One region of the Bacillus sp. AL-1R genome, then DNA from elsewhere that is predicted to be linked to it. Evidence: riboswitches for the same ligand, from Rfam matches in the RefSeq annotation. Region 1 holds a riboswitch; each other region holds the start of a gene.
The links. A riboswitch is a leader RNA that binds a small molecule or an ion and turns the genes downstream of it on or off. The one in region 1 is predicted to bind cobalamin.
Positions count from the first base shown of each region.

Region 1 (2,275 bases):
AAGAAAACTCTTCACTTGTTTTAACGAAGGAGCTATTAGATTTATTTGTATTAGTAGTTGAAAGTGAGAAAAAGCAATTTATTGAATTAAATTTCGATCAAGGCAATTGGCAAGTTTTAATGTCTCCTCTATATAACCAAAAAAATATAAGAGGCGTTGTAGCGGTAATTCGAGATGTTACAGAGCAAAGACGTTTAGAAAAAATGAGAAAAGACTTTATAGCGCATGTTTCTCATGAACTACGGACACCTATTTCTTTATTACAAGGTTATAGCGAAGCGATTGTTGATGGTGTAGCTGAATCCAAAGAGGAAATGCAAGATTTGTCTCAAATCATTTATGATGAGTCACTTAGAATGGGTCGATTAGTAAATGATTTGTTAGATTTAGCAAGAATGGAGAACGGTTTTACTGAATTAAATAGAGAGTCTGTTCCTTTAGTCCAATTTGTAGATCGTATTTTACGTAAGTTTAAAGGATTAGCAAAGGAAAAGAATATTAAACTATTTGGTGAAATCGATAACATTCCACATTTAAATATCTACATAGATGAAGATCGAATGGAACAGGTTTTTACAAATTTAATCGATAATGCAATAAGACATACAAATGAAAATGGAAGAATCATTGTTTCTGTAAATCAAAATGAAAGATCAACTACATTTAATTTTATTGATTCAGGTGCAGGGATTTCAAAAGAAGATTTACCATTTGTATTTGAACGTTTTTATAAAGCGGATAAAGCGCGTACTAGAGGTAGAAGTGGAACGGGTTTAGGCTTAGCAATCGTTAAAAATATTGTAACAGCACATGGTGGATCTATTCAGGTCTATAGTGAAGTAGGACAGGGAACGACATTTAAAGTTAAAATACCGCATAATTTACGAATGAACGAAAAAGATGTAGAGTAATCTTGTTTCATATAAAACAATTTTTAAAACTATTTAGTGACGAATTACCTTCAGGAATACAACAAAAGATTAGGGATTAACAAAACAAATAAATAAAGTAATTGAATTCTTACCCAATTTATTTTACGATTGAATAAATGAATGATTGATGAGTTTAGTGCAAGTATTGCTTAAAAGGGAATCTGGTAGAATCCAGAACTGTCCCCGCAACTGTAATGTGGACGAAACGAATAACCACTGTTCTTTTTAGAATGGGAAGGTCGGAGTAGGTTGAAACAAAGTCAGTAGACCTGCTAAATTCATCCTTGTTCAATTCTTCGGGGAGTAAGAATTTGAAGCAGCAGTTGCAAGACTTCTTGTATATATTTGTTGTTTCAGCCCCGTTCAAAATGAATGGGGTTTTTTTATGCTTTCCAATTATATTAGGAGGATTTATATGAAAAAGGTTTTATCTAGTTTGATCATTATGTTTTTGTGTTTAGGATTATTTGGTTGTAATACCGATACGACACAAAAAAAATCGAATGTACATAAGAGTGAACAAGCAACTTTTCCAATGACTGTAAAAGATGCAACGAATAAAGAAATTAGTTTTAAAGAAGCACCTAAAAGAATCGTATCACTTATTCCGAGTAATACGGAAATCTTGTTTTCTATTGGTGATGGCAAAAATGTAGTCGGTGTAACGGATTTTGACAATTATCCAAAAGAAGTAAAATCAATAGATAAAGTTGGCGGAAGTAATGCCGATATGACATATAATGTTGAAAAGATTATTTCATTAAAACCTGATTTAGTTTTAGCACATGAATCAAGTTTAGGAATTTCTGCTGACGGCATAGAACAGATAAAACAAGCGGGGATTAATGTTTTTGTCGTGAAAAATGCTGCAACTATTAATGATGTGTATGATACGATTCAACAAGTTGGACTAATAACAGGAAAAACAGAGCAATCGAAAAAGGTTGTAACTGATATGAAAACAAAATTAGATGAAATTAGTAAAAAAACAGCTAAAGCAAATTCAAATCCAAAGGTTTGGCTTGAAATATCAGGACCACCAGAAATATATACAGCAGGTAAAGGTACATTCCTTGATGAAATGATTTCAATTGTTCATGCTAAAAACATAGCTGAAAGCGAAAAAGGATGGGTACTGTATAGTGAAGAATCAGCGATTAAAGCCAATCCTGATGTGATTTTAACAACTTACGGAGATTACGCTCCAAACTTAGAAAAAACGATAATGAATAGAAAAAACTGGAAAACAGTAAATGCCATTAAAAATAAACGTGTTTATGACATAAATGCAGATACAACATCAAGACCAGGTCCAAGACTTGCAGAGGGAGTCGAAGCAATTG
Region 1 covers NZ_CP197469.1:2,683,444-2,685,718, reverse strand. The annotation lists gene ACSBO6_RS12655 (ATP-binding protein) at 1-911, shown strand, start outside; cobalamin riboswitch at 1,050-1,223, shown strand; gene ACSBO6_RS12650 (ABC transporter substrate-binding protein) at 1,348-2,275, shown strand, end outside; gene ACSBO6_RS12645 (FecCD family ABC transporter permease) at 2,273-2,275, shown strand, end outside.

Region 2 (2,275 bases), 820 kb from region 1:
ATCAATTCATCGTAGAAAAACGTTGAAGAGTTGCCAATTAAAACGGTGGTTAACATGCCAATTTCATGTTCTAACATCTCTTGCAAATTGGTTATAACGATCTTTTGACTATCACGGTATGCACTCTTTACTAATCCTACAGGTGTGTCTGGTGCACGATATTTTAATAGAATTCTTTGTGCTTCCATGATTTGCCGTGTTCTTCTCCCGCTTTTTGGATTGTATAAGGCAATTACAAAATCGGCTTGAGCGGCCGCTTCGATTCGTTTCTCAATTAAGCTCCAAGGTGTTAAATGGTCACTTAAACTAATCGTACAAGCATCATGCATAACCGGCGCGCCTAATAAAGCAGCACAAGAGTTGATGGCTGAAATGCCAGGGACTACCTCCACTCTTATCCCTGAGTCTTTTTTCCATCCTTTTTCAATTAGAACTTCGTAAACAAGTCCTGCCATTCCATATACACCGGCATCACCGCTCGAAATGACAGCTACCGTGTAACCAAGCTCAGCTTGTTTTACAGCCTCCTGGGCACGGCTCACTTCTTCAGTCATTCCTGTGCTAATGATTTTTTTTCCAGTTATTAATCCCTTAATTAAATCAACGTAGGTTTTGTAACCAATGATGATATCACTTTCTTTTATGGCTTCCTTTGCCCGTCCGGTAATATGTTTTTCGTCACCAGGGCCAAATCCTATAACCAATAATTTGCCTTTCACTCTATTACGCCACCTTCCACAATTTAAAAACTAGTATCCAGTTACTCGTTGTTAAATCTTTTCTTTAACTGCTTTTTGTACTCCTTCGATGCATTCCGACCCTTCTGGATGTATGAATCCAGAATCGGAATATTGATAGATCAAATGCTCCTTTAGGCAATGACCTTCTGCCAGATGACTTTTTACAATGGTAGCCCCCACTTCTGGGGTAACGTTTTTATACCAAGCCCCAGACGGATAGACGATGGCAACGGGAGCATCCTTACATCTCCCATTACATCTCGTTCTTGTTGTATGTACGATCGAATCTAAGCTTAAATTGGTGATTTCATTCCGGATCGCTTGAGTTGCTTCCTCCCCACCCTTTCTCATACAGCTGCTACCGTTACAAATTAATACATGCTGTTTCGTCCCTTGCAAATTCCAAGTAGTCATGTCACTCACTCCTATTCGTTTTTTTCAAAAAAAAGCACCCCTATGGACATAGGGATGCAGAAAAATATACACACAAAAAAAATTAGCGATGTAAGTTCAGCACTTCTACCTATGTTCCCGTAGGTTATTTCAAGCTATTAGGTATAGGCAGGTCTCCTGACTTAGGTTCATCATTCTACTTGCGTCTTCCCGAATTCCTTCAGTGACATCTGCAAAAGAACTCCCCCTTACAGTGGCGGGTACCGTGACGGATTTAAACCGTACTTCCCTATTAAGCACTAATTTCCAAAGTGCACCAATCCTAATCTATTCAATTGTTAAAAAGACTTGTTTCTTCTATAGGCATACAATAAAAATTAAAAAAGATTTAGAAGCAATAAAACAAAAAATCCGTCCAACAAAAGTTGAACGGATAAAACGTCAGCACAAAGAAAGTTAATAAATAAGCCTTTTTGTCCAAACGCTTCATCTTCTCAACCCCCGAAGAAATCGAAACTAAAAAAGCTAAGACAGGTCTCCTGACTTGTGTATCTTCCTACTTTAGACCCTTCCCAAAAACGTACTAATAAACGTTTTTAGTGGTTTGTCTATTTCGTCCACACTTACAGTTGCGGGGACAGTTCTGGTAATGCTCCAGATTCCCTATTAAGCCCTAAGGCATCTTAACTGAATGTTTGCAAATTTGTATTTAATTTATTAGCTATTAATATACTAGTCTATTAGATTTAATATTTCAAGAGTTTAATAACGTCATATGAGAAAACGCTACCATCCAATAACTTCAAATGTAATTGAAAGTAATATGGGGATCATTCGAAATTAATCTTTAAAACAAAAAAATAATATCAATAGATTTATTACGGTATCTTATTATAAAATTATAGTTTTTTGCAACTTTATTGTAAAATCCAGTGGATATACTATAAATTACAACATCTAAATTTTCTTTAATTCTTAATAGAATCATGATTTAGTTCATCAAAATATTCCTTATACCTTCTATGAACAGTAGCCCTACTTACTTCATAACCTAAACCTCGTAATGTAGCTGCTATTTCATGAAAAGTAAGTTTCTTGTTTCGAAGATTTATAATTTCTTCCACAGGCAGTTCTTTTTTCTC
Region 2 covers NZ_CP197469.1:1,858,662-1,860,936, reverse strand. The annotation lists gene cobJ (precorrin-3B C(17)-methyltransferase) at 1-719, opposite strand, end outside; gene ACSBO6_RS08765 ((2Fe-2S) ferredoxin domain-containing protein) at 771-1,154, opposite strand; cobalamin riboswitch at 1,284-1,469, opposite strand; cobalamin riboswitch at 1,646-1,834, opposite strand; gene ACSBO6_RS08760 (YneB family resolvase-like protein) at 2,102-2,275, opposite strand, start outside.
Region 2: it holds a riboswitch for cobalamin, as region 1 does, so the genes downstream of both, ACSBO6_RS08765 ((2Fe-2S) ferredoxin domain-containing protein) here and ACSBO6_RS12650 (ABC transporter substrate-binding protein) in region 1, are expected to answer to the same signal.

Region 3 (2,275 bases), 990 kb from region 1:
TTTATTGCACCAAAGAACTTATTCGTATATGTATATAGTGCAAGCGTACTACCTGGGATGATTCCTTGGTTTGTCATTTTAATTAGTCATATTCGTTTCAGAAAAGTAATGGGAGATGAAATTAAGAATCATCCTTTTAAAATGCCTTTTGCACCATTTACGAACTACTTAACTTTAGCGTATTTAGTTATGGTATTAATCGGTATGTGGTTTAATGATGATACACGTATTTCACTTATTGTAGGGATTATTTTCTTAGCAATTCTTGTTATTTGTTTCTATGCTTTTGGTATCGGAAAACGTAAACCTTTAAATGATCAAACAGATGAAAAAATAGCTAACTAATTAATTTCTTAGTTAAAAGGATGTTCCTTTAAACAAATAATGCGTTCGTATGAATAGATCAATCAGTCATTAAACTGATGAGGTTTTCATACGAATGTTTTTTATTGTCTGAATAACTAAATTTACAGTATTCATAAAACTAAAAATGAATTTTTTTTAATTGCACGTAAAATAAAAAATAAATATTTTGACTATTTTTGCATTTTATGACAAAATGATTAAAACTAAATAGTAGGGAATAGGTGTAAATGAATTTCAAAGTTTGAAAATCATTTACTTAAAAGGGAAGTTTGGTTTAATTCCAACACGGTCCCGCCACTGTAATAGAGGAGTAAATAATAAGATGCCACTTATTAATATAGGGAAGGCTTTTATTTACAAAGATTCTTAAGTCAGGAGACCTGCCTATTCTAACGACGCTGTTTGACCTACGAGAGATAGGGAGGTGCCTTATGGAAAGAAAGCTTAAGTTAACGTATTCTAATTATTTATGTTTTCCAACTTAAAGGCATTTTTGTCTCATATGAGATAAAAATGCTTTTTTATTTTAGTTAAAAGGAGAGGGAGAAATGGTGCACATAAGTAATTTAGGATATCCGAGAATTGGTGAAAATCGTGAATGGAAAAAAACGTTAGAAAGCTTTTGGCAAAAGAAAATTGATCAAAGAGAATTTGAACAAGAAATGAAATCACTGAGATTAAACTCAATAAAGAAACAGCATGATTTAGGTGTGGAACTAGTTCCTGTAAATGATTTTACGTTTTATGATCATGTGTTAGATGTTGCAACGATGTTTGGTTGGATCCCTAGTCGATTTGGTGAAATAAATGAAAGGCCAAGCCTAGATACATATTTTGCATTAGCAAGAGGTAGTAAAAACATTGTAGCTTGTGAAATGACAAAATGGTTTAATACAAACTATCACTATATCGTCCCTGAATATCAAAAAGACAAGCAACATAGATTATTATTCAATAAGCCATTAGAAGCATACAAAGAGGCATTAACTGAGCTTGGTATAAAAACAAAACCTGTCATTCTAGGAATCTATACATTTGTACAGTTAGCAAAAGGTTACAAAGAAGAAGAAAAACGAAACATAATAAATCATCTAGTAAATCTTTATATTCAAATGCTTAAAGAGCTTGAGAATGAAGGTGTTGAGTGGGTACAAATTGATGAACCATGTTTTGTTTTAGAAGAATCAAGCGAAGATATTCATTTTATGAAAGAAATTTATGAACAAATTGCAAAAGCTGTCCCTTCATTATAAATTATGCTTCAAACTTACTTTGAAGCAGTAGAACAATATAAAGAACTAATTTCGTTTCCTGTAGCAGGCATTGGTCTTGATTTTGTTCACGGTAAAGATGGTAACTTACAGTCGATTCTTGAGTACGGGTTTCCAAAAGACAAAGTACTAGGTGTAGGAATCATTAATGGACGGAATATTTGGAGAAATGATATAAATGAATCTATTGATTTTTTAAATTCTCTTAAAAAGGAAATAAGTCCAAAAGATTGGTGGATTCAACCATCTTGTAGTTTGCTTCACGTACCAGTTACAAAAGTTGAAGAGAATTTATTAAATGATACTTTGTTTGAAGCTTTATCGTTTGCCAATGAAAAATTAGAAGAGTTAGTTTTACTAAAAAGTTTATTTATTTACAATCCGAACTTAGTTGAAAATGAAGTTAAATATGCAAGTAATTGTTTAGTAAATTTAAAACAACTAAGCCAAAAAAATAACGAAACTCTGAATGAATTAGAATCGATTAATGAAGAAGATTTTAGAAGACCAGTACCATTTCATTTAAGATATCCAATACAAAATAAAGTAATGAATTTACCAATTTTACCAACGACGACAATTGGAAGTTTTCCTCAAACGAAGGAAATTAAACAAATAAGACAGCAATGGCGAAAAAA
Region 3 covers NZ_CP197469.1:1,689,466-1,691,740, forward strand. The annotation lists gene ACSBO6_RS07875 (amino acid permease) at 1-345, shown strand, start outside; cobalamin riboswitch at 569-768, shown strand; partial or broken gene metE (5-methyltetrahydropteroyltriglutamate--homocysteine S-methyltransferase) at 915-2,275, shown strand, end outside.
Region 3: it holds a riboswitch for cobalamin, as region 1 does, so the genes downstream of both, metE (5-methyltetrahydropteroyltriglutamate--homocysteine S-methyltransferase) here and ACSBO6_RS12650 (ABC transporter substrate-binding protein) in region 1, are expected to answer to the same signal.